3 linked regions of the Halostagnicola kamekurae genome follow. The main gene of each other region encodes a partner of the protein of the gene in region 2 in a complex. Links are inferred from orthologs where the notes say so. Each region holds a gene or a part of one and is shown on either strand. Other genes may lie near its edges. The genes, in order: rpl12p, tuf and BM348_RS05795.

Region 1 (7,048 bases), 850 kb from region 2 along the record:
CAATCCATGCCATGAGGTATTCGAGATTGGAAGCCAAGTTCAGGAGAGTCCAAGACAGCTTCCACGAGTGGAACACCGAATCCATAACTTGACCCCACTGCCCACTTGTTCGTGGCCGAAGTGTCATAAAAGTTATAGACATTATCTGTTCCAAAGCCCTGAAAAGAACTGCTACAAATGGGGCGGTAAGAATAGCCACCAAAGCTTCCCGCCCCCTCATGTTCAGCTTAGGCGGGGTAAAGTCTCCATGCCCAGTTCACTGGAACGGTCCCATCCGCGATTTGATTTCGGACGAACCGGCGAAGACTTTTCAGTGTCTTCTTCGAGCGTGCCTCGCTAAGTCGTTCAGGAGCATACTTCTTGACTGCCCAGAGTAGCCCCTTTCGGCTCGTTAGAACCTCTAAATCGCTATCGTCGTCATTTCGCTCGAAGACATAACCGATAACTGGAGTATTTCGGTCTCCGTCGATTCTGTCTTCTTCCATAGCGTCCATAGCGAGCGAATAGGCGTAACTGTGGCTGATGTCGAGTTCATCAGCGATGTCCGACACAGACACCTTTCCTGATTTATTTACGAACTCTACGAGCTGGTCGATTTGGTCTTGACGTGATGCCATATCTTGTGACATATTTGCCAGCCCGATTTTTTGGGTAAAGCTTACATTGCTCCTGCTACCAGTCTGTGTCACAACCACACCGACAGGCAACAGTCCCAAGTCGGGCTGAAAGGTTCGGTTCAACCTCATTGGCTCGCTCGCAACTTTGGCAGGTGGAGAACGAGCCTCAGTCGGTCGGTGCATGGTATCCAACATATTTCTTCAGGGTCCAACCCGCATTAGTGCGGTCTCTTCTGATTCCCAATAGGTGATGGCCGTTAAAAAGACTTTTGTGGAGGTAGTTATGCCATCAGAGATTACTCGATTGTTCTTGATAGTACGGAATCACCCATACTATAAGTGGTTTCGCGACTCCGGTATAAGTATGCAACAGTCAGAATTTGATTTCAAGGTAGAGAATCGAGTCCATATCATGCCAATCGGGTTTGAGTTTGACCGGGCGCACCTCCCTGCTAAGGAATTGAAAGCTGATACAGTCATCCTGCTAATGCATGAGTCCGACGATGATGATGAAGAAGACCGAATAAAGGAAATTCAAGATAAGCTGGATGAATATGGAATAGACTCCGAGAAGGATAAATGTAGGCTTTTCAATATGTATGATGCTCTCGGCATGATTGCCGAGAAGATTAACGAGTTCAGTTCGGAAGATGTGTACGTGAATCTATCAACGGGTGGAAAAGTGACCGCGATTGCAGGGATGATTGCCTGTATGGTTGCTGATGCAACTCCTTATTATGTTCAAGCGAAAGATTATGGCCCAACACCGCCCGAAGGAGTCGCTGAAATAACAAAGCTACCACGCTATCCAATTGATTCGCCAGATTATCAAGAAATTGCAGTTCTAAATTTCATCAAGGAAAGAACGTCAGAGGACTCAGCCCCAACAAAGGGAGAACTAATTGAATTTGGGGAGGAGATAGGTCTACCGTTCATTGCAGACCATGATGTAGAACAGAAAGGAAAATACCGGCTCTTAGACAACCACGTAATAAACCCCTTGGAAGATGATGGGTATGTTACCACAGAAAAGAAAGGTCGTGAGAAAATCGTGAAACTCACTTCCGATGGACAGAACACCCTCCATGCATTTCGGTATCTTATCGAGGATGAATATACTGTGGAGTAGTTAATTCCATCCAAATAAAGTTGATATATACCGGAAATTTGGACGTGTGTCTGTTAAAAATCTGGACTACCCAATTCGGTTCGAAATTCGTTCCGTTGTTCAAAATATATAAAAAATCACTCTACTAACACGGTTATATGATGCACCAACTATTAGTGGTTAGAAGTAATTCTACGTAATACGAAGTAATACTGAGTGGACACAAAGATCGAGTTTGCCGTGTCGACGCCGCTCGTCGCGACGATGTACCCCCGATTCCCCGATTCGCCTGGAACGAAGACGAGGACGGCGACCGCAGCGATAGCCGCCGAGATACCCGGAACGTACCCGACGACGGCGCCCGCGAACGAACCCGCAAGCGCCGTTATCCCGACCAGCCGACGCGGCATCCGAATCGCTTCGTCGCGCTGGGGCGGGACGCCGCCGCCGCGAATCGCTTCGATCAGTACGGGTGCGCCGAACAGTCCGGCGAAAAGCGGCGCGAGCATCCCGCCGGCCTCGAGGGGCGCGTCGGGGGTGAGATCGAGCGTCGCCGCGCCGAGTGCCGTCGCCAGACCGAACGAGAGGGCGGCCCCCGCACATCGCTTCCAGGTGCGCTCCGAGGCGATCAGTGCGACGACGACCATCGCGAGCACGATCGAGAGGTTCGCGCTGATCGTCGGATAGACGGCAGTGACGCCCCAGGTGATCGGGAGCGCGAGCGGGACCGCCGCGAGAACTGCGAGCAGACTCCCGAGCGCGGAGAGGCGGATCGCCTCGTACCCGCGGCCCTCGAGCACCATTCGGTGTGCGGGCAGCGCGGTGACCGCCATCTCGGCGTCCGGCACTCCGAGCGCCATCGCCGGAACGGCGTTGACGAACGTGTGGACGACGCCAGCCGCGAGCATCGCACAGCCGACGAAAAGCGGCCGCCCGGGAACCGAGGGCGCGACGCCCGCCAGCAACAGCGCGAAGTTGTTCGCGTGCAGTCCCGGGATCAGCCCGCTACAGCTACCGAGGGCCGCACCCGCGAGTACCCACGCGACGAGCTGGGCCGACAGCGCGGGATCGACCAGCGACTCGAGAACGGGGACGGCCATGCCGGGTCTGGCCGCGGGATCAGTTATTAACTCTCGGGCGTCGATCGGTGGCTTCGCTCCCCGCTGGCAGAGCTACGCCCGTATCGTCGAAAGAAAGGGTCGAAATCGTCTCGAGGCGAGTTATCCGAAGAGTTCGCCGAGACCTTCGCCGCCGTCGCCTTCGTCTTCGTCGTCTTCGTCCTCGTCGCCTCCTGCATCGGCGTCGTCGGCTTCGTCGGCTTCGTCGTCTCCACCCTCGTCAGCGCCACCTTCCGCTGCGGCCGCGCCGCCCGCTGCGCCGCCCGCGGCGGGAACTGCTGCGGCCTCGTCGACGGCCTCGTCGATGTCGACGTCCTCGAGCGCGGCGACGAGCGCCTTGACTCGAGACTCTTCGACGTCGACGCCGGCCGCGTCGAGTACGTCCGTCAGGTTGTCTTCGTTGATCTCTTCGTCCGCTTCGTTCAGGATGAGTGCAGCGTATACGTATTCCATTGTTGTAACCTCAATTAACCGAACATTTCGCCGAGCCCTTCGCCGCCACCGGAATCATCGTCTTCGTCGTCTTCGTCGTCGACGTCGGTGTCAGCGTCGGCCTCGTCGTCTTGGTCGTCAGCCGATTCGTCTTCGTCGTCGGGTTCCGCCTGCGTGGCAGTCGGCGCCTCGACGCCCTGGAGTTCCTCCGGCAGCGCCTCCTCGTCCTCGATCTGGGCGGCGAGCGCACGAAGCTGTGCGTCCGCCTTGCTCACGAGGTCGTCGGCGAGGTCGGGGGACTCGATCGCCGCCTGCAGGCCGAGGCTCTTGGCCTCGCCCGTCGCCTTCGCGATGAGCGTCGGCGCGGTCGCGTCGGTCGGGAACGTCGCGTTGATCGCGAGGTTCCGTGCGCGGGCCGCGGCCGTCGCCACGTCGCTCTCGTAGGCGTCGACGTCGATGTCGAGGTCTTCGGGGTCGAACTGCACGCCCTCGGCGACGACCGAGCGGAGGTCGAGTCCGACCTCCTTCGGTTCGATGCCGAGTTCGTTGAGCACGTTCGAGAGGTCGGCCGACACCTCTTCGCCGGCCTCGAGGACCGTCGAGTCCTCCATGACCTGAATCGAACCGTCCTCGATGCGCGCGTTCGCGCCGATGCTCTGGAGTTCGCCGACGAACGGACCGGGATCGACGCCGGTGTCACCCTCCGGGATGACGATGTCGTTCGGGGCGACCTCGCCCTCGTTGATCGGGGCGGGCGTCTTCGAGGCCTCGAGTTCCTTGTAGAGTGCGAACGGGTTGCTGTCCGTCGCGACCAGCCCGACCTGTCCCTCGATGTGAGGGACGAGTTCGTCGAGCCCGGCTTCCTCGAGCGCGTGCGTCTGGAGCGTGTTTCGGCTGACGCGGACCACGGCGGTGCCGTGGAGGCCGCGGCGCATGTCCTGGAGCTGTTTGCTCGGAATGCCGGCGATGCCGACCACGCCGATGCTCTCGTAGTTCTCGATGAGCTCCGAGAGTTCGGCGACCTCCTGTTCTTTCCACTGCGGCAGGTTCTCAGTTTTGCGCTCGGCTTCTGCGCTCATCTCAGGCCACCTCCACGGACGGGCCCATCGTCGTCTTCAGGAAGACCGAATCGATGTTCTGTGGACCCTTCTCGAGGTCGGCGTGGAGTCGGCGAAGGATAACGTCGACGTTGTCGGCGATGTCCTCCGCGCTCATGTCTTCGGCACCGACGCGCGTGTGGAACGTGCGCCGATCCCGCGAGCGGATCTGAACCGTGTTCTTGAGTCTGTTGACGGTCTCGACGACGTCCTGGTCGTGCGAGAGCGGGTCCGGCATCTTCCCTCGCGGACCGAGAATGGTCCCGAGGTGCCGGGCGATATCTTGCATCATCTCCTCTTCGGCGATGAAGAAGTCCGTCTCGTCTGCGAGGTCTTTGGCCTCGTCGTCGTCCAGATCGGCCACGTCGTCGCCCGAGAGAACGTCGTCCGCGACCTCTTCGGCGCGGACTGCGGTTTCTCCCTCGGCGATGACGATAATTTGGGTTTCCTGGCCGGTTCCGGACGGCAAGACGACGGACTCGTCGACACGATTCGACGGTTCGTCTAAATCTAGGTCGCGCAAGTTGACTGCGAGGTCGACCGTCTCGGTGAAGTTCCGATCCGGCGCGTCCTCGAGCGCTCGAGCGACTGCTGTTTCGATATCCGAATTTGCCATCGTTCACCTCCGTAGTACGCAGGGATGCTCCTACGGGTCAGTGAAACAGGCGAAGCCTGTCTCCTTTGAGAGAAATCCCATGACGAACTTAAAACCGTCGAACCGCGCGCTCGCGGACGACAACGCCATGCGAGGGACTAACGGGGTCGTGAAAATCGCGCCCGTTCGGTTACTCTTCGACGACGTCGAGTTCGGGGAGCGGATCCTCTTCGTCGGTGCGCATCCACTCGAGCTCGAACTCGATGCTTCGCTCGACGCCGTCGTCCTCGGGTTCGTCCTCGAGTTCGAGTTCGAACTCGAGCGACTCGGGCGGTGCGAGGGCGACCGTTTCGTCGCCTATTTCGAGGTCGAATCCCTCTGTGGAACGCAGGTTCTCCGCGAACGTCTCGAAGTGGGTCGCGATTTCTTCGCGTGAGAGCGTGCTTTCGTACTCGAGTTCTGTCTCATCGTCGGACATAGACGTGGCTTTCGGGCCCAGAAAAATAACGCTACCCCCGGTCCGTGCCGGTTGCTGGAAGTGCGATCTATTACCGAACGATGTGTCTCGAGAAACGAACAACGAAAACCGCGAGCTCGACCGGGGAGCTCTCGAGTTACTCGACGAGGACGTCGTCGTACTCGCCGTCGTCGACCTTCGCCTTGAACTCGCGGGCGTCCTCACCCTCGATGGTGACGCCCATCGAAGCGCAGGTGCCGACGACCTCTTTGGCGGCGTTTTTCGTGTCGTAGGCGAGCAGGTCCGGATGTTTCTGCTCGGCGATCGTTTTGACCTGTTCGACCGAGATGTCGGCGACGAAATCCGTTTGTGGTTCGCCGCTTCCCGTCTCGAAGCCGGCCTCGTCTTTGACGAGCGCCGCCGTCGGCGGGACGCCGACGTCGATCGAGTAGGAGCCGTCTTCGTCGTACTCGACGGTGACGGGTACTTCGGTGCCGTCGAACGCTTCGGTCTGTTCGTTGATGTCGTTGACGACCGACTGCACGTCGACGGGCGTCGGTCCGAGCTCGGGACCGAGCGGTGGGCCAGGGTTGGCCTGGCCACCCGGAACGAGCACTTCGATGGTTCCAGCCATACCCGAATGAATCCTCGCTCGAGTTTTAAGGGTTGCTTTTTCGGGCAGTCCGATCCTGTGACAGTCTGACAGGGAGAAAGACCGGCGGCCCGACGACCGTCGTCAATCGACGTTCTCGGCCCGCCAGGTCGCGAACGACTCGAGCACGTTATCCTCGTCGAAGCGCTCGATGCAGGGTACCTCGTGAGGGTGAACGTCCTGAACGCGTGAAACGAGGTCGTCGTAAGCCTCGTCGGTCGTCTTCGCGAGCAGGATGGCTTCCGCCTCTCGTTGAATCTCACCGTCCCAGCGGTAGATCGACTCCGACGGGAGTCGATTCACGCAGGCGGCGAGGCGCTCCTCGAGCAGGGTTTCGGCGATCTCCGCGGCCGCGTCCGGCGGCGATGTGAGATAGACTGTCGGCACGGATCGAGAGACGGCTCAGCGGCGGAAAAACGTCGCGGCTCGAGAAGAAAGTCTCCGGCGACGCACCTGCCCTCCCGGCGTTGCAACGGGTTAGTTCCCCTGGATCGGATTGAACGCGCCGTTTATGTCCCACTCGTGGAGACAGTGCGGATTTCCGACCTTCTTTTCGCCGTCTTCGGTTGCGAGTTGCCAGGCCTCGAGCGTTTCGTCCCACCGTTCGCCGCGACCACACCGCTCGCAGACGCGGGCGGTCGGGGTTCGAAGTTCGACACTCATTGGCGGGTATGCGAACTGGACACATATAACCGTGACTGTGTTCGGCAAACGCTGCATGTATCGGCGAAAAATCGTGAAGAATTCAGCGAGTCCCATCGAGACGGAGCCACTATTGGAATATCGTCAATTCGAAGAAACCGAACAGGTTTCGAGCGCCGCCCGGGTCGCAGAACCGGATCGATCGTCAATCCCACTCCGATTCGAGCGGTCAGTAGACGGCGTCGACGATCTCGTCGCAGAGTTCGTCGAACTCCTCGAGATAGTCGCGTCGGTCCGCTCGCAGCGAAGAGAGGGCGTCGTCGTAGTCGT
Region 2 (7,140 bases):
GACGGTCTCAAGAACGGCGTCCCGTGGGAGTTCAAGGCCACGAAATACAAACACGCTGACGGGCAGTCGGGGAATTTTAAGGTCTACAAGCGATATCACGGCAAGTTACAGCGGAACGGCGGGAGGTACGGCTTCGCTGTCTATCGAAAGCGCGGCCGGGGAACGTAGATTCTGAAAACGACGTCGATTTCTGCATCCAGGCTTCCCACGTTGCGCTGGCACGGCGGCGGCGATCACCGCGACACCAAGCAGACAAAAATCTCGATCGAAGACGTGTTCTGACAGTAGATAGTAGCGCGGTTTTTTCATCCAGTTTGGAGTGTGTAACTGAAAAGTGCGATTCGGTAACTACGTGTGCGTACTGAACAGTATAATCTCATTGAATTATTTAACAACACCTACATAGTGGGACACATGGGATACCATGTAATTGATCCAGACGACTTAGACCCTGTTCCGGATAGACCGTCAGAGATGCACTACGTCAGTGAGGCCGCAGGTATGAACGAGATGGGACTAAGACTGTATCGTGTACAACCGGACGAGGAGATCCCATTGAGCGGCCTCCACTACCACGACCGCCAAGAGGAAGCGTTCTATGTCGTCAGCGGCCGACTGCACGTAGAAACTCCTGACAAAGAGTACGCCGCCAAACAGGGACAATTCTTCATCGCAGAGCCTGAGAGCGCACATCGCGCCTTTAACCCAGCCGAAAGTGAGGATCCAGTCGTCGTAATCGGTATGGGGGCACCGCCAATTAGCGACGGCCATTCCTACGAGTGATCGAAACAGATTCTATACTTACCGTGATTTTCACGGCCATCCATAGATAAAGAAATCGTATTACCAACACTACTAATCTCGATCGATGGTCACCGATTGCTCGGCTTCGAAGCTGACGACTCGAGTGCTGAGTGTCTCGGCGATCTCCTGGCGCTGCTCGTTGGTGAGGTCGTCGCGCTCGAAGTCGAATAGCGAGGCTTGCTCAGACATCCCGATCACCCCTAAATCGACCAGTAGCTGTACGAATGTACCGAAATTTATTTGTTAATTGAGAGGAGTTTCTAAATTAGAAGGATATTCGGAGTTGCCCTTTTAATCTTAATTGGTTTCATATTTGTAATGGTTTCCGCCTACGCAGGCGCTCTACGGGCGCTGGAAGTCTACTTCGATCCAGACCAAGACAGCATCTTTCTCTCAGATGATGCCGAGCCGCCAAATGATCGGTAACGTTCGAGGATGTGCCGCCGTCGGTCCAAATATTGTGATCGTCATCACCTCGAATCGACCTCCGTTTTCGCAATCGGGAACCCGAACCTCGAGACCGGCGGCGGACCCCCGGCTCAGTCGTCGGTAAGAATCGCAGTTTCCACAGCGATGGGCTCGGTCGTTCTCGTCGCCGAACACCCGGCCGAACCGATCCGTCACGTGTGATCCGCAATTCTGACAGGTCGATTCGTTAACAGACGGCCATGGTGCGACCGTCACGCCGAACACCCCGAATTTCCTTCGGTGAAATCGCCAAACGGCGCGGGGGTGAATCCCGTCCCGTCAATCACTCGATTCTGAAGGGGGGTTTCTACACTCGAAGGGCAAGTGCATAATTCTGACTTAGCCGCTAAGGTAGCGACTATCGGAACAATTCGAAACGTGACAACAATCCGATGGACTCGCTGGGATTTGAACCCAGGGCCTCTTCCTTGCGAAGGAAGCGATCTACCACTGATCTACGAGCCCTCGAACACACCTAACTCCGGTTTCTATTTGAGGCTTGTGTTTCGAGGACGCTCGAGCCCGCGGCTACAGCGACGGTCGATCGCGCTGGGTCGACGATTCGACGTGCAGGACTCGAGCGCGCCCCGCGAGCAACCCGAGCAAGAGCCCGGTGAAGTGTGCGACCAGTGCGACGCCCGGTGCGAACGTCGTGAGCGTGACGACGACGGCGACCACGAAGAAGACGGCGTAGGTCACCCAGTCGGGAACGTCGATCACCGATGCGACGCCGCTCGAGAGCCGGTTGCCGGCCAGGAGATAGCCAAGCAGAGCGAACACGGCACCGCTCGCCCCAAGTACGCCCGGAGTTGCCCCGCCCGAGCCCAAGCCCGACAGGACCAGAACCTGTGAGACGCCGGCGATGGCGCCCGTGAGCAAGAAGAAGGCGTGAAATCGCAGGCGACTCGTCGCTCGAGCGACCGGCCAGCCGAACAGGACGAGCGCGATCGAGTTCGAGAGCAGGTGGCCGACGCCGTCGTGGGCGTAGACGCTGGTGACGATCGTCCACGGGTCATTCGACAGCGGCGCGGCGAGAACGAACAGGCCGCCCATTAGGCCGAGAATCGAGGTCAAAAACTGCACGACGAACACGAGCACGAAGACGACGAGTAACTCGAGGATCGGACTCTCGGTTCCCGAGCGAGTCGACATACGTGTACTCCGGCAGCGAAATACAAAAGTGTGCACTCCGAACGTGCGACGGCGGTGAAAAACGCGTCCCGAATCGATTCCGAGTTAGTCTTCGAGGACGATCTCGATCGAAACGTCGTTTGGCACCTGAATGCGCATGAGCTGACGGAGTGCGCGTTCGTCGGCGTCCAGATCGATCAGGCGCTTGTGGACGCGCATCTCCCAGTGCTCCCACGTCGCGGTCCCCTCGCCGTCGGGGGACTTTCGGGTCGGGATCTCGAGGGTCTTCGTCGGCAGTGGAATCGGTCCACTGAGGTTGACGCCGGTGTTGTTCGCAATCTCGCGGACGTCGTCACAGATGTCGTCTAGGTCTTCTGGACTCGTGCCCGCGAGTCGAACGCGTGCCTGTTGCATCTATGTTACTTCTCGTCGACCTCGAGAACCTTTCCTGCCGCGATGGTCTGGCCCATGTCGCGGATGGCGAAGCTTCCGAGCTCTGGAATCTCGCTCGATGGCTCGATGCTGAGTGGCTTCTGTGGCCGGATCGTCACGATCGCGGCATCGCCCGACTGGATGAAGTCGGGGTCTTCGTCGGCGACCTCGCCGGAGGACGAGTCGATTTTCTTGTCGATGGACTCGATCGTACACGCGACCTGTGCGGTGTGTGCGTGGAAGACCGGGGTGTATCCCGCCGTAATGACGGAGGGGTGTTGCATGACGACGACCTGCGCCTGGAACGTCTCGGCGACGCTCGGTGGGTCGTCGGCCGGGCCACAGACGTCACCGCGGCGGATGTCGTCCTTGCCGATGCCGCGGACGTTGAATCCGACGTTGTCACCGGGCTCGGCTTTTGGCACCTCTTCGTGGTGCATCTCGATCGTCTTGACTTCGCCGCCCACGTCGCTGGGCTGGAAGGAGACGTTGTCGCCGACGTTCATGACACCCGTCTCGATACGTCCGACTGGGACGGTACCGATACCGGAGATGGTGTAAACGTCCTGAATCGGGAGTCGAAGCGGCGCGTCCGTCGGCGGCTCGGACTCCGGCAGGTCGTTGAGCGTCTCGAGGAGCGAACGGCCGTCGTACCACGGCGTGTTGTCCGAGGTCTCGGCGATGTTGTCGCCCTCGAAGGCCGAGATCGGGATGAACGAGTTGTCGTCGACTTCGAAGTTGACCTGATCGAGGAGTTTGTTGACTTCCTCGACCACGTCGTTGTAGTCGTCTTCGGAGTAGTCGACGATGTCCATCTTGTTGACGCCGACGATCAGTTTCTCGATACCGAGCGTCCGCGAGAGGAAGACGTGCTCCTGGGTCTGCGGAGCGACGCCGTCGTCTGCCGCGACGACGAGGACCGCGTGGTCCGCCTGGGACGCGCCGGTGATCATGTTCTTGACGAAGTCCCGGTGGCCAGGCGTATCGACGATCGTGAAGTAGTACTGATCGGTGTCGAACTCCTGGTGGGCGATGTCGATGGTGACACCACGCTCTCGCTCTTCGGCGAGGTTGTCCATGACGTAGGCGAACTCGAATCCGCCCTTGCCCTTCTCTTCGGCTTCTTCGCGGTGCTGTTCGATGACGTGCTCGGGTACGCTCCCCGTCTCGTAGAGGAGTCGTCCCACGAGCGTGCTCTTCCCGTGGTCAACGTGGCCGATGATGGCCAAGTTCTGGTGCGGTTTGTCTTCGCTCATTGTTGTAGCTCACGCGCAAGGCGCTTATATCGGTCTCTTTTGGCAGTAGCGGTTAAAACCATTTCGAAAGCGTATTCGAACCACCCCCGTTCCGTCTGTCGGTTTGCGCTACGTTCACACGAAGACGGCGGTGGCGAACGGACGCCGAACCGTCGGCGACAACGCCGTCGCTTGACGATCTGAACACACGCCGAAAACGAACCGAACCGAACCGAAGAACCGCGGTTCCGAAGACCGCGGAAACGGCGACCCGGCTATAGTTCGGGGAGTCGACCGACGTCCGAAAGCACGGCCGTCGCCGTCTCTGGGCCACCCGCGCCGCGACCGCTCGAGGCGAGCGAACCCGCGTGGCGCGTCTCGATCTCGACGATGTTCTGCGTGCCGGTCACGGCGAGCGCGCCGTGTTCGGGCACGAGCCGCGGCCCGACGCGGACGCTCTCACGGGAAGCTTCACCGATCAGCCGGATGGTTCGGCCGTCCTCCGCGGCGAGTTCCAGCGCGCTGCCGGGGATGTTCTGGATTCCGTCGACGTCGGCGTCCTCGAGCGAGAAGCCGCCGTCGTTCAGGACGTTCGCGAGGATGACGAACTTGAGCGCCGCGTCGGTGCCGTCGACGTCGAAGGTCGGGTCGGCTTCGGCGACGCCCAGATCCTGGGCCTCGGTCAGGACGTGTTCGTAGTCGAGCCCCTCGGCGGCCATCCGCGTGAGGATGAAGTTCGCGGTGCCGTTGAGGACGCCGCGGACGGCGGAGACCGCGTTGGGGGTGCAATCCTCGATCGTCGAGAGGACCGGAATCGCGCCGCCGACGGTCGCCTCGAACCGGATCGATCCCGCACTGTCCGCGGCGAGGGCCTGAATCTCTTCGTAGCGTTCGGCGACCGGACCCTTGTTCGCGAGGACGACGTGTCGGTCGGCCTCAAGCGCACGTTTCGCGTGCGTGAAACCGGGTTCCGCGTCACCGAGGGTCGTCGGGGTCGCTTCGACGAGCACGTCGTAGTCGGCGTCGAACGCGGCGTCCGGCTCGCGGTCGCCGACGGGGTCGTCGCCCGCCTTGCGCTCGAGGACGGCCTCAATATCGATACCCGTCGGGTCGACGGTCGCGGAGCTCGAGTCGGCGAGCGCGACGACCTCGTGGCCGTACTCGCTCGCGAGGTTCACGACGGAGGTGCCGACGGAGCCGGCACCCAACACGGCGAGTCGCATCAGGCCTCACCTCCGGGGAGCGGTTCGACGACGGTGAGATCCTTCTCCGCGCCGATCGATCGGATCGACGCGAGTACCTCCTCGGCGCGGCCGGTGTCGATAGCGAGTCGAAGGCGCGCGCTGGCGATCCCCTTCGTTCCGTCCGGGGCGGCCAGCGAGAGGTCGAGAACGACGGCGTTCGCTTCGGTTTCGATTGCAGAGAGCGTCTCGGAGAGGTCGGTATCGACGACGTGGCCGACGAGGACGACCGACACCTCGCCGCCGTACCGTTCCGCTCCGGCCTGGATGACGTTGACGCCGCCCTCGCGGAGGGATTCGACGATGTCAGCGAACCGGTCCGGCGGACACTCGAGGTCGACTTCGACGGGAATGTGTCCGCGCGGGGTTATGTTCCCGCGCTCGTGGTGAATACTCAGGAGGTTGCCGCCGTTTTCGGAGATCGGCGCGAGCGCGCGGAGCAACTCGCCGGGCTCGTCGACGAGCTCGAGGCGGACGGTGTACGCGCGAAGCCCGCCGTCGGAGCTGGGCTCGCTGGACTGCGTTTCGTCTACTGTGCTGGATCCGGGTCCTGCGCCGTCGGGGGTGGGCGAATCACCCATGGTCGACACCTCCCCGCAGGCGTCTACACGTCGTCATAGTCACTATCTGAGTAATGGGCGGGTAAAAACGTATAGTCGTTCCCAAAACTGTCCGCCCCCGCCAACGGCTACCACACGCGATCGAACGCCGAATACGGGAGACTACAGAAGTGCCGAGTACGGACGATCCAGATAAGCCGAACACGGGCGGCTACAGATGGTCTTTTCCGGGGTTCGACGATCCCCAGTCGCCCCGGCCGCCTTCGGTCCGGTCGATTCCCATGATCGATTCGGCCTGATCGGGACCGCCGAGCTGGTCTCGAGCGTCGGGGACGCGGACGGTGATGTCCTCGATCTCGTCCCACGTGAGGAGTTCGGCCTCGATGTTGCCCGTCGTGATATCGCTCACCGAGCAGCCGCTACAGCCCCCGCCGAGTTCGATGACGACCTCGCCGGTGTCCGGGTCCGCGGTCCGAACCGCGCTGGTACCGCCGTGCATCTGGATGATCGGCATCTCGCGTGCGAGCCACCGTTCGACGCGCTCGCGGAGCGGCTGTTCCGTCTGGGAGTCACTCATTGGCGCATCTAGCGTCTCGAGGAAAGAATACGTTCCGCTGCGTCCGAACGATCGTGAGGGTTTCGAGAAGCGACGGGTCGGCTCACTGAAAGAGACTCGGATTGGTCAGCGACGGCGGGTCGGGCTGCTCGCCGGATTCGATCGGGAACGTATACAGCGCGTTTTCCGGCTCGGCCGCACTCGTGTAGGCCGTGCTACTCGCGAGGAACGCCTCTCTGGGGTCGATCACGCGCGCCGTCCAGAACGACGCGGTCGTCGGCTCGCGCCACCAGGCGAGTTCCGTCGGCGACTCGAGGTCCGAGATGTCGTGGACCTTCACGCCGCCCCCGTACCACGACGAGTAGAGGTTGCCGTCTCGAAGCTCGAAGTTGTGCGACGTCGTCCAGAGTTCGCCGTCGTACGTGCCGTCGTAGCCCGCCGGGGCGTCGATCGTCGACCGGTGGACCGGCTCGGTCGGATCGGTGAAATCGTAGAGCTCGATGCCGCCGGGGCCGGTCGCCGTCTCGAGGTCGGTCTCCCAGCTCTCGCGGCCGATCGCGAGGACGTCGCCGGCGTCGTCGAGCGCGGCGAAGTGGTCGTTGCCTGGCAGGCCGAACTGCGCGTCCCGAACCTCGAAATCCGTCTCGTACTCGCGTTGGGTCTCGAGGTCGGTTTCGAGGAAGCGCGTGAGCACTCGCGGATCGGACGGATCG
Region 3 (7,150 bases), 610 kb from region 2 along the record:
CTCGTCGATGCTCGGATTCGTCCGAATCTGCCCGCGGACGAACTGGCCGACGGTGTCGTCGACGGCGGTGATCGACCACCGCGTCGGGACAAGTCGGCGCTGTTTGGTCTCGCCCAGCGCGCCCGCCGAGAGGATCGAGTTGATCTCGTAGACGTCGAACCCGCGGCGATAGAGGTAGGTCATCGCCCCCTGGGCCTGCCAGTCGTCGTCCTCTAAGGTCTTTTTCACTGCTCGCGGAACGTGGGGATTCTCCCGCAAGTCCGCGTCTCTGGCGTTGGCTCGAGGGCCCCGCGGCGTCGCCACGTCGGTTCCCGCGTCGAGGCCGAGATCGGGCGTGTCGTCGAGTCCGATCTCGAGGTCGACCGGCCGGTCCGAGATCGCCACCTCGCGCTGGACGCCGACGAAGCCGTCCCAGACGTCGTCGACCGACGGCGCGAGCCGACTCGCGATGCTCGGGGAGTCGACGTTGGCGGATTTGCTCGAGTTCAACAGCCCGGTTCGGCGCTGGAGGACGTCGTCGATGGCGTAGCCCTGCTGGTACCACGCCCCGTCGGTGACGTACTCCTCGGCCCGATCTTCGTCGCCGACGGGCGAGAGCAGACCGATCGGGATGTCCGGATAGTTGGATCGCCCGACGAAGATAGAGGGGGCCGTCGACCCGACGAGCGTATCGCCCGAAAGCGACTGTTCGAAGTTCCGCTCGAAGTCCTCGAGGTGGTCCGTGATCGCGTAGGACTTCTCCTTCGCGAGCCGCCGTCGCTCGGCTTCCTCGTCGGGCTCTAACTCCTCGATGTAGTCGTCGAGGCGCATTACCGGCTGTAGGGCCGGACCGGGTTTGAATGTTGAGTTCGCGATCGGAACTCCGAACGCGGTGGTACCATTTAACACACCGCTCGTGCTCCGCTACGGTAGTGGCAGACGAGATCCTCTTCGTCGCCGTCGGCATCCTCGCGTTCGGCATCGGAGCGCAGGTTCTCGCCAAGCGATTGGAGGTTCCGAGCGTGTTGTTTCTGATCGTCATCGGCGTGCTCGCCGGGCCGGAGGGGCTCTCTTTCGTGACCCCGGAGACGTTCGGGAACGGACTCTCGGCGATCGTCGGACTCAGCGTCGCCATCATCATCTTCGACGGCGCGTTTCACCTCCGGCGAGAGAAACTCGCGCTGGCGCCGAGAGCCATCTTCAGGCTGACGACGGTCGGCGCGCTGCTTACGTTCCTCGGAACCGGCGTCGCGGTCAGGTACTTCCTCGGGACCTCCTGGGGCCTCGCGTTTCTGATCGGTGCGTTGCTCGTCGCGACCGGGCCGACGGTCATCACGCCGATCCTCGAGGTGATTACCGTCAGAGAACACGTCACCTCCGCGCTCGAGGCCGAGGGGATCGTCAACGACGTGACCGCCGCCATCCTCGCGATCGTGATCTTCGAGACCGTCGTCGTCGGGGACTCGCCCGCGCTGGTCCCGCCGGCGTTCCTCCAGCGGCTCGCGGCGGGGATCGGCATCGGCATCGTCGTCGCCGGTATCGTCCGCTACCTGCTGGTTTCGGTCGACCAACCGGCCGGAAGCGCGCCGCAGATCGCTCGGCTCGTGACCGTGACGGGCGCGATCGTCTCCTTCGGCCTCGCCGAGTCAGTGTTTCCGGAGACTGGCGTCGCCGCCGCCGCGACCGCCGGTATCGTCCTCGGGAACGTCGATATCCCACACCGGGCGTCGGTCCTCGAGTTCAACCGCGATCTCACGCTGATCGTGCTCTCGTTCGTGTTCATCTCGCTGGCCGCGCTGATCGACTTCGACTCCCTGTTCGGACTCGGCACCGGCGGCATCGCTGTCGTCGTCGCGGTGACGCTTTTCATCCGTCCGATTCTGGTCGCGTTCTCGACGACCGATCGTCGGTTCAGCCGCGAGGAACGGCTCTTCCTCTCGTTCGTCGGCCCCCGCGGGATCGTCCCCGCGTCGGTCGCGACCCTGTTCGCGCTCGAACTCGAGGCCGCGGGCCAGTTCGAGGCCTCCCAGACGCTCGCGGGAACGGTGTTTCTGGTGATCTTCATCACCGTCGTCATCCAGGCGGGCTTCGCTCGCCAGATCGCGGAGTACTTTCAGGTGATTCCAATGCGCACGATAATCGTCGGCGGCGGCCGAATCGGTCGGGCCCTCGCCACGCGACTGGAGAAACGAGGCGAAAACGTGGTGCTGGTCGATCGGGACCCCGAGGTCGTTACCCGGTTACAGGAAGCGGGATTCGCGGCCGCCGCCGGGAACGGAACCGACGACTCCGCTCTTCGAGATGCGGGTATCGACGACGCCAAGATCGTCGTCGCGACGACCGCGGACGACGATACGAACCTGCTGGTCTCACAGCTCGCGCGGACGAAGTTCGACGTCGAAACCGTCGTCGCCCGCGTCAACGACCCCGAGAACGTCGACGCCTTCGAGACGCTCGGCGTGCGCGCGATCGACGTCTCGAGCGCGACGGCGTGGTCGATCGACAACGAGATCGAACGCCCCGCGCTGGCCCACTGGATGACCGAACTCGGCGAGGGCCACGACGCACAGGAGATTACCGTCACGGCCACGGACCTGCCAGGCTCGACCATCGCCGAACTGGACGCCGAGATTCCCGACGGCTGTATCGTCGCTGTGCTCGCTCGAGAGGGCGAGACCTACGTTCCGAACGCGGACACCGTCCTCGAGGAGGGAGACCACGTGACCTTCATCGGTCGCGACGACGCCGTTCGATCCGCGGTGCGACGATTCCACCCGCACGATTGACCGACGGCGTCGGCCAGTCGTGAACGCAGCTACGGTCGGGCCTCGAGAGGCCCCGTTTCGGCCGACTCGCGGGCGAGTATCGAAAGACAACCGTTAAAAGCGGCGGGCGGAAAGGTAGCGGTATGAGTTCCACGGATAGACGAGAGACGCGCTCCTGTGTCTCTTGTGGGATCAACATCTCGGGAACGAACGCTGCAGCGTTCAAGTGCCCCGAATGTGGCAACCAGATTTACCGCTGTGCAAAGTGCCGGAAACAGAGCAACCTCTACGAGTGTGACGACTGCGGGTTCACCGGACCTTAAGTACGACAATGGGGAAAGTAGCCGCCAAAATCAAGGTCATGCCGAACAGTCCCGAGATCGACCTCGACGCGCTCCAAGAGCGCCTCGAGAGCGCGCTCCCGGAGGGCGCCAAAATCAACGGCACCGAACGCGAGGAGGTCGCGTTCGGTCTCGTCGCCCTGTACGCGACGGTCATCGTCCCCGACGGCGCGGGCGGGACCGAAACCGTCGAGGAGAGCTTCGGCGACGTCGAAGGCGTCGAGAGCGTCGGCGTGGAGAACGTCGGTCGAATCTAACGCGGTAGTCGATTTCGAAACGGTACTTCGATTTCTCGAGCGGCGGATCGTTCCATGAGCGCCCCGCTCCCGAGACAGCTGACTATCCTTCGACGGTTGCTCTCGGCCTTTAGACGGTTTCGTGTCACTGTTTTGTGATGTGTTCGTCTCCCGATCACGAAAAGCGACGGGGCGATCGAACCGGTGATTCGTGCGGCTTCGATCCGAGTCGTTCAGTTGTCCGGCCCTCGAGCGCCGAGGTCGGCTTCCGATACCATCTGCGCGCCGGTCGGCGAGAGGTCGACCGTGACGTCCTCGGAGACGGCCTTGCTGATCTCGTCTAGGTTTCCGGCCAGAACCGTCAGAACGTCCTGCGGATCGATGTAGATCAACATGTTGCCGTCCTGGCCTTCGGTCACGAGCTGCAGGTCGTTCAACGCGACCTGATTGTCCTGGATGGACGCGGCCACCACGGGCAGCGCGGTCGGTTTCCCCTGTTCGTCCTCGCGCACCTTTCGAATGTGGACTGCGTCGAGATCGATGATGTCCTTGTACTCTTTGATCTGTTCGGCGCAGTTGACCATGTCGTTGATGACGTCGGTCCGCTTGTCGTTGCCGTGGTCGCCGTCGAGACAGTGCTGGCAGACGCGCAGTTCGATTTGCATGAGTGGTCCTATCGGGCCCGGACCGATGAGATTTCCGCTTCGCGGGTCGGGTGAGAGAGCGGGCGTGGTACTCGTCGCGCGAAGACGTGCGTTTTATAACCGTCACCGCTCAAATCAGTCGTACGACTATGCCGAAATCTAATGGGCCACGCCAAGGAACTCGGAGAAAACTCGCGAACGATCCTCGGGACCGCGGTACGTCGCCGCCACAGCGGGCGATTCAGGACTACGACGACGGACAGAAAGTCCACCTGAAGATCGACCCGAGCATTCCTGACGGACGTTTCCATCCGCGATTCGACGGGCAGACTGGACGCGTCGTCGGGAAACAGGGGAGCGCGTTCAAAGTCCAGATCAACGACGGCGGCAAGGACAAAACGGTGCTCGTCTCGGCCGCGCACATGAGCGCGCAGGAATGACGATCTTCAAAGAGATCGTCGACGAGGAGTTCCTGACGGTCTCGGACGTGAAGGAACACCTCGCCGATATCGAGACCGAACGCGCGCTCGAGGAGGACCGAGAGCTTCGCTACGAGCTCGCGCGGACGATCGAGCACGTCAACCGGTTCGCCGTCCTCGACCCCGAGGACGCACAGGCGCTGGTCGAGGATCTCCAGGACCACGAGAAAGTCGACGAGGAAACCGCCTACAAGATCACGAACCTCCTCCCACAGGACCGAGACGAACTCCGATCGGTCTACGCACAGCAGCGCTACTCGCTGTCGGGAGACGAACTCGACGAGATTCTCAACACCATCGCCCGGTACGCCTGACTCGGGAACTGTGTGATAGCGAGCCGACTCTTTAAGTACGCCGTCACCGTATCGAACCTTAATGAGCGAAGCCGAGCGCGACGAGACGAACGTACGCCGGACGGTTGTGCTTGATTACCTCGCACACGGCCTCTCCGACGACGGCCGCCCGCAGTACGCGAAGTCGCCAGCGGGGTACGCGATGGACATCGAGGACTTCTCCCTCTACGAGGTCGCGTTCGACGAGGACGAACGACTCACGATCGGAAGCGAGGTCGTCGTCGAACCCGCCGAAGAGCGGGACATCGTGGTCGAGGCGCGCGAGGTCGAGTATGACGACCTGTCGTCGGGTGCACAGTCCGAACTCGAGTACGTCGTTCAGGACTTGGTCGCAGACCACGAAGAGCGCTTCGTCGATTTCTACAACGAGGCACAGCCGATCACGTTACGGCTCCACCAGTTGAACCTCCTGCCGGGCATCGGGAAGAAACTCAGAAACGGCATCCTCGACGAACGAAAGCGCAAGCCGTTCGACGACTTCGAGGAACTGGCAGATCGGGTCTCCGGGTTGCACGATCCGGACGAGATCCTCGTCGAACGGATCATTCAGGAGTTGCGCGACGACGATCTGAAGTACAAGACGTTCGTGGGCCAACGCGATCAGGAGTAGCGTCCGCTTTCTGACGCCGAGACGGTGCGTTTACACGCCGGGAACTCGAAGCGCCGAGCGATGAGAGACCCAGACGGCCTGATCGCTCGAGCCGGCGTTCGGGGCGATCCGGACCGGGACCAGCACTTTCTGATCGACGACCGCGTGCTCGATCGGCTGCCGACGTATCTGACAGAAATCGACGCTGATACGTCCCACGTGCTCGAGATCGGTGGCGGAACCGGCGCGCTGACGGATCGGCTGCTCGCGGTCGCCGACGCGGTGACCGTGATCGAGCGCGACCGGAAGCTGGCCGCGTTCCTTCGCGAGGAGTTCGCCGACGAAATCGAGGACGGACGACTGACGGTCGTCGAAGGGGACGCACTCGAGGTCGAGTTACCCGGGTTTACGGCGTCCGTTTCGAACCTCCCCTACGGCGTCTCGAGTGAGATCACGTTTCGGCTGCTGCCGGAATCCCGGCCGCTCGTGTTGATGTTCCAGCAGGAGTTCGCCGAACGGATGGTCGCCGAGCCCGGGGCGTCCGAGTACGGCCGACTGTCGGTGTCGACCCAGCACTACGCGGACGTCGAACTCGTCGAAACGATCCCGAAAGAGGCGTTTTCGCCGCCGCCCGCGGTCCAGAGCGCGGTCGTCCGGCTCGCGCCGCGCGACCCGGAGTACGAAGTCGACGACGAAGGGTTCTTCCTCCGGTTCGTCAAGGCGCTTTTCACGCAGCGCCGGAAGACGATGCGAAACGCCGTTCGGAACACGGGCCACATCTCGAGGCTCGCGGATCCCGACGCGGTCGTCGACGCGGCCGACGAGGACCTGCTTCGAAAGCGCCCCGACGCCGTGACGCCCGCCGAGTTCGCCGCGCTCGCGAACCTCGCGACGGACGTGAGCGATCGAACCGACGGCTGAGTACCGAAACCGACGGCGACTGAGTATCAGAAGCGACGCTCTCACGGCAGAGTACCGACAGTTCTCGCGGACAGTTTCCACCGCGGTCGACCGACGGATACAGGTGGGTCCAACGACGAAACGATCGAAAGGGACAGAGATGTTCGAGGTACTCTTCGGGCTCGACTGGTTGGGGGAGCAGTTTTCGACGTCGACCCAGCGCCTCGTCGTGACGATCGCGACGGTTGGGGTGTTGCTCTACGTCGTGGTGTCGTACCAGCGGATACAGAACTGGCTTTCCACCCGAACACGCGCGCTGTACGCCGATTTCGTCACGATGTTTCTCCTCTTTTGTGCCTGTGGTGTCGCGCTCGCGGTCATCCTCGGCGTCTGGCAGGAAACGACACTGATTACGAACGAATTCGAGCGTCTGAACCCCCAGTCACCGGAGATCGCTCGCGCCGTCATCTCCGCGATCCTCCTCCTGAGCGGGTTTATCGTGACGCGTTTCGTCCGGCGGGTCATACAGGAGTTGTTCAGTTCGTCGACGGCCGTCACCGACCACCAGCGCGAGGTCACCCATCGCCTTACACAGGTGGCGATCTGGGCGCTCACGATGGTCGTGATTCTGGGCGTCTGGATCGACGACTTGAACGGGCTGTTGGTCGGCGCGGGCCTGTTCGGTGCGGGGCTCGGAATGGCGGCCAAGCAGACGCTGAGTTCGGTCCTCGCGGGATTCGTCCTGATGTTCTCGCGGCCGTTCGAGATCGGCGACTGGATCGAAGTACAGGACAGCGAGGGGACCGTGACCGACATTTCGATCTTCAACACGCGGATCCAGTCGTTCGACGGCGAGTACATCAT

The links.
Region 1: the proteins of tuf (region 2) and rpl12p are in contact, whole or in part, in a crystal structure (PDB 3WY9), measured with the Pyrococcus horikoshii proteins. The link is inferred for Halostagnicola kamekurae from one-to-one orthologs. Residues at the interface, in WP_010885563.1 of Pyrococcus horikoshii: Lys125, Glu126, Phe129, Arg132, Thr133, Lys165, Leu166, Thr169, Lys324, Gln326, Leu359, Ala360, Ile369, Glu372, Ile384, Ile422, Ser423, Gln425; in WP_010886059.1 of Pyrococcus horikoshii: Glu96, Glu97, Leu100, Leu103, Ser104, Ala105, Leu106, Phe107, Gly108.
Region 3: the proteins of tuf (region 2) and BM348_RS05795 are in contact, whole or in part, in a crystal structure (PDB 7CSL), measured with the Pyrococcus horikoshii proteins. The link is inferred for Halostagnicola kamekurae from one-to-one orthologs. Residues at the interface, in WP_010885563.1 of Pyrococcus horikoshii: Val16, Lys20, Ser21, Lys62, Arg65, Glu66, Arg67, Gly68, Val73, Ala74, His75, Ile88, Asp89, Ala90, Pro91, Gly92, His93, Asp95, Phe96, Lys98, Asn99, Gly103, Ala104, Asp227, Val228, Tyr229, Ile231, Val234, Val237, Val239; in WP_010884146.1 of Pyrococcus horikoshii: Phe4, Leu6, Val7, Val9, Arg11, Met13, Pro14, Thr15, Asp16, Pro17, Leu38, Ala39, Lys40, Glu44, Pro45, Ile46, Ala47, Phe48, Gly49, Leu50, Tyr56, Leu58, Arg60, Asp61, Glu62, Glu63, Tyr65, Ser66, Phe67, Asp68.

Annotation. Positions count from the first base shown.
Region 1 is NZ_FOZS01000001.1:1,375,731-1,382,778, forward strand. Bases 1,622-4,513 are described here. They hold rpl12p (50S ribosomal protein P1), read right to left. Parts: upstream 3,297-4,513; coding sequence 2,946-3,296; downstream 1,622-2,945. Other genes in these bases: BM348_RS07100 (HFX_2341 family transcriptional regulator domain-containing protein), read left to right, coding at 1,622-1,746; BM348_RS07115 (50S ribosomal protein L10), read right to left, coding at 3,311-4,354; BM348_RS07120 (50S ribosomal protein L1), read right to left, coding at 4,356-4,513. Outside these bases: BM348_RS22405 (hypothetical protein), read left to right, coding at 1-340; BM348_RS21220 (hypothetical protein), read right to left, coding at 228-689; more of BM348_RS07100, read left to right, coding at 982-1,621; more of BM348_RS07120, read right to left, coding at 4,514-4,988; BM348_RS07125 (amphi-Trp domain-containing protein), read right to left, coding at 5,158-5,445; BM348_RS07130 (50S ribosomal protein L11), read right to left, coding at 5,582-6,058; divalent-cation tolerance protein CutA, read right to left, coding at 6,161-6,463; BM348_RS07140 (HEWD family protein), read right to left, coding at 6,554-6,739; BM348_RS07145 (phosphoenolpyruvate carboxykinase (ATP)), read right to left, coding at 6,948-7,048. UniProt on the Methanocaldococcus jannaschii protein: Forms part of the ribosomal stalk, playing a central role in the interaction of the ribosome with GTP-bound translation factors.
Region 2 is NZ_FOZS01000001.1:520,501-527,640, reverse strand. Bases 1,958-4,941 are described here. They hold tuf (translation elongation factor EF-1 subunit alpha), read right to left. Parts: upstream 4,092-4,941; coding sequence 2,823-4,091; downstream 1,958-2,822. Other genes in these bases: BM348_RS02585 (homoserine dehydrogenase), read right to left, coding at 4,346-4,941; rpsJ (30S ribosomal protein S10), read right to left, coding at 2,509-2,817; BM348_RS02600 (rhomboid family intramembrane serine protease), read right to left, coding at 1,958-2,424. Also shown: BM348_RS02615 (cupin domain-containing protein), read left to right, coding at 355-783; BM348_RS21765 (DUF7563 family protein), read right to left, coding at 1,198-1,488; more of BM348_RS02600, read right to left, coding at 1,801-1,957; more of BM348_RS02585, read right to left, coding at 4,942-5,293; BM348_RS02580 (amino acid-binding protein), read right to left, coding at 5,293-5,892; BM348_RS02575 (NifU family protein), read right to left, coding at 6,083-6,448; BM348_RS02570 (LVIVD repeat-containing protein), read right to left, coding at 6,531-7,140. UniProt on the Methanocaldococcus jannaschii protein: GTP hydrolase that promotes the GTP-dependent binding of aminoacyl-tRNA to the A-site of ribosomes during protein biosynthesis.
Region 3 is NZ_FOZS01000001.1:1,134,329-1,141,478, forward strand. Bases 1,715-4,708 are described here. They hold BM348_RS05795 (elongation factor 1-beta), read left to right. Parts: upstream 1,715-3,075; coding sequence 3,076-3,342; downstream 3,343-4,708. Other genes in these bases: BM348_RS05785 (cation:proton antiporter domain-containing protein), read left to right, coding at 1,715-2,765; BM348_RS05790 (HVO_2753 family zinc finger protein), read left to right, coding at 2,888-3,067; BM348_RS05800 (hypothetical protein), read right to left, coding at 3,555-3,986; BM348_RS05805 (50S ribosomal protein L21e), read left to right, coding at 4,115-4,405; BM348_RS05810 (RNA polymerase Rpb4 family protein), read left to right, coding at 4,402-4,708. In the rest of the region: DNA repair protein NreA, read right to left, coding at 1-810; more of BM348_RS05785, read left to right, coding at 912-1,714; more of BM348_RS05810, read left to right, coding at 4,709-4,758; BM348_RS05815 (DUF655 domain-containing protein), read left to right, coding at 4,820-5,407; BM348_RS05820 (16S ribosomal RNA methyltransferase A), read left to right, coding at 5,468-6,307; BM348_RS05825 (mechanosensitive ion channel family protein), read left to right, coding at 6,447-7,150. UniProt on the Methanocaldococcus jannaschii protein: Promotes the exchange of GDP for GTP in EF-1-alpha/GDP, thus allowing the regeneration of EF-1-alpha/GTP that could then be used to form the ternary complex EF-1-alpha/GTP/AAtRNA.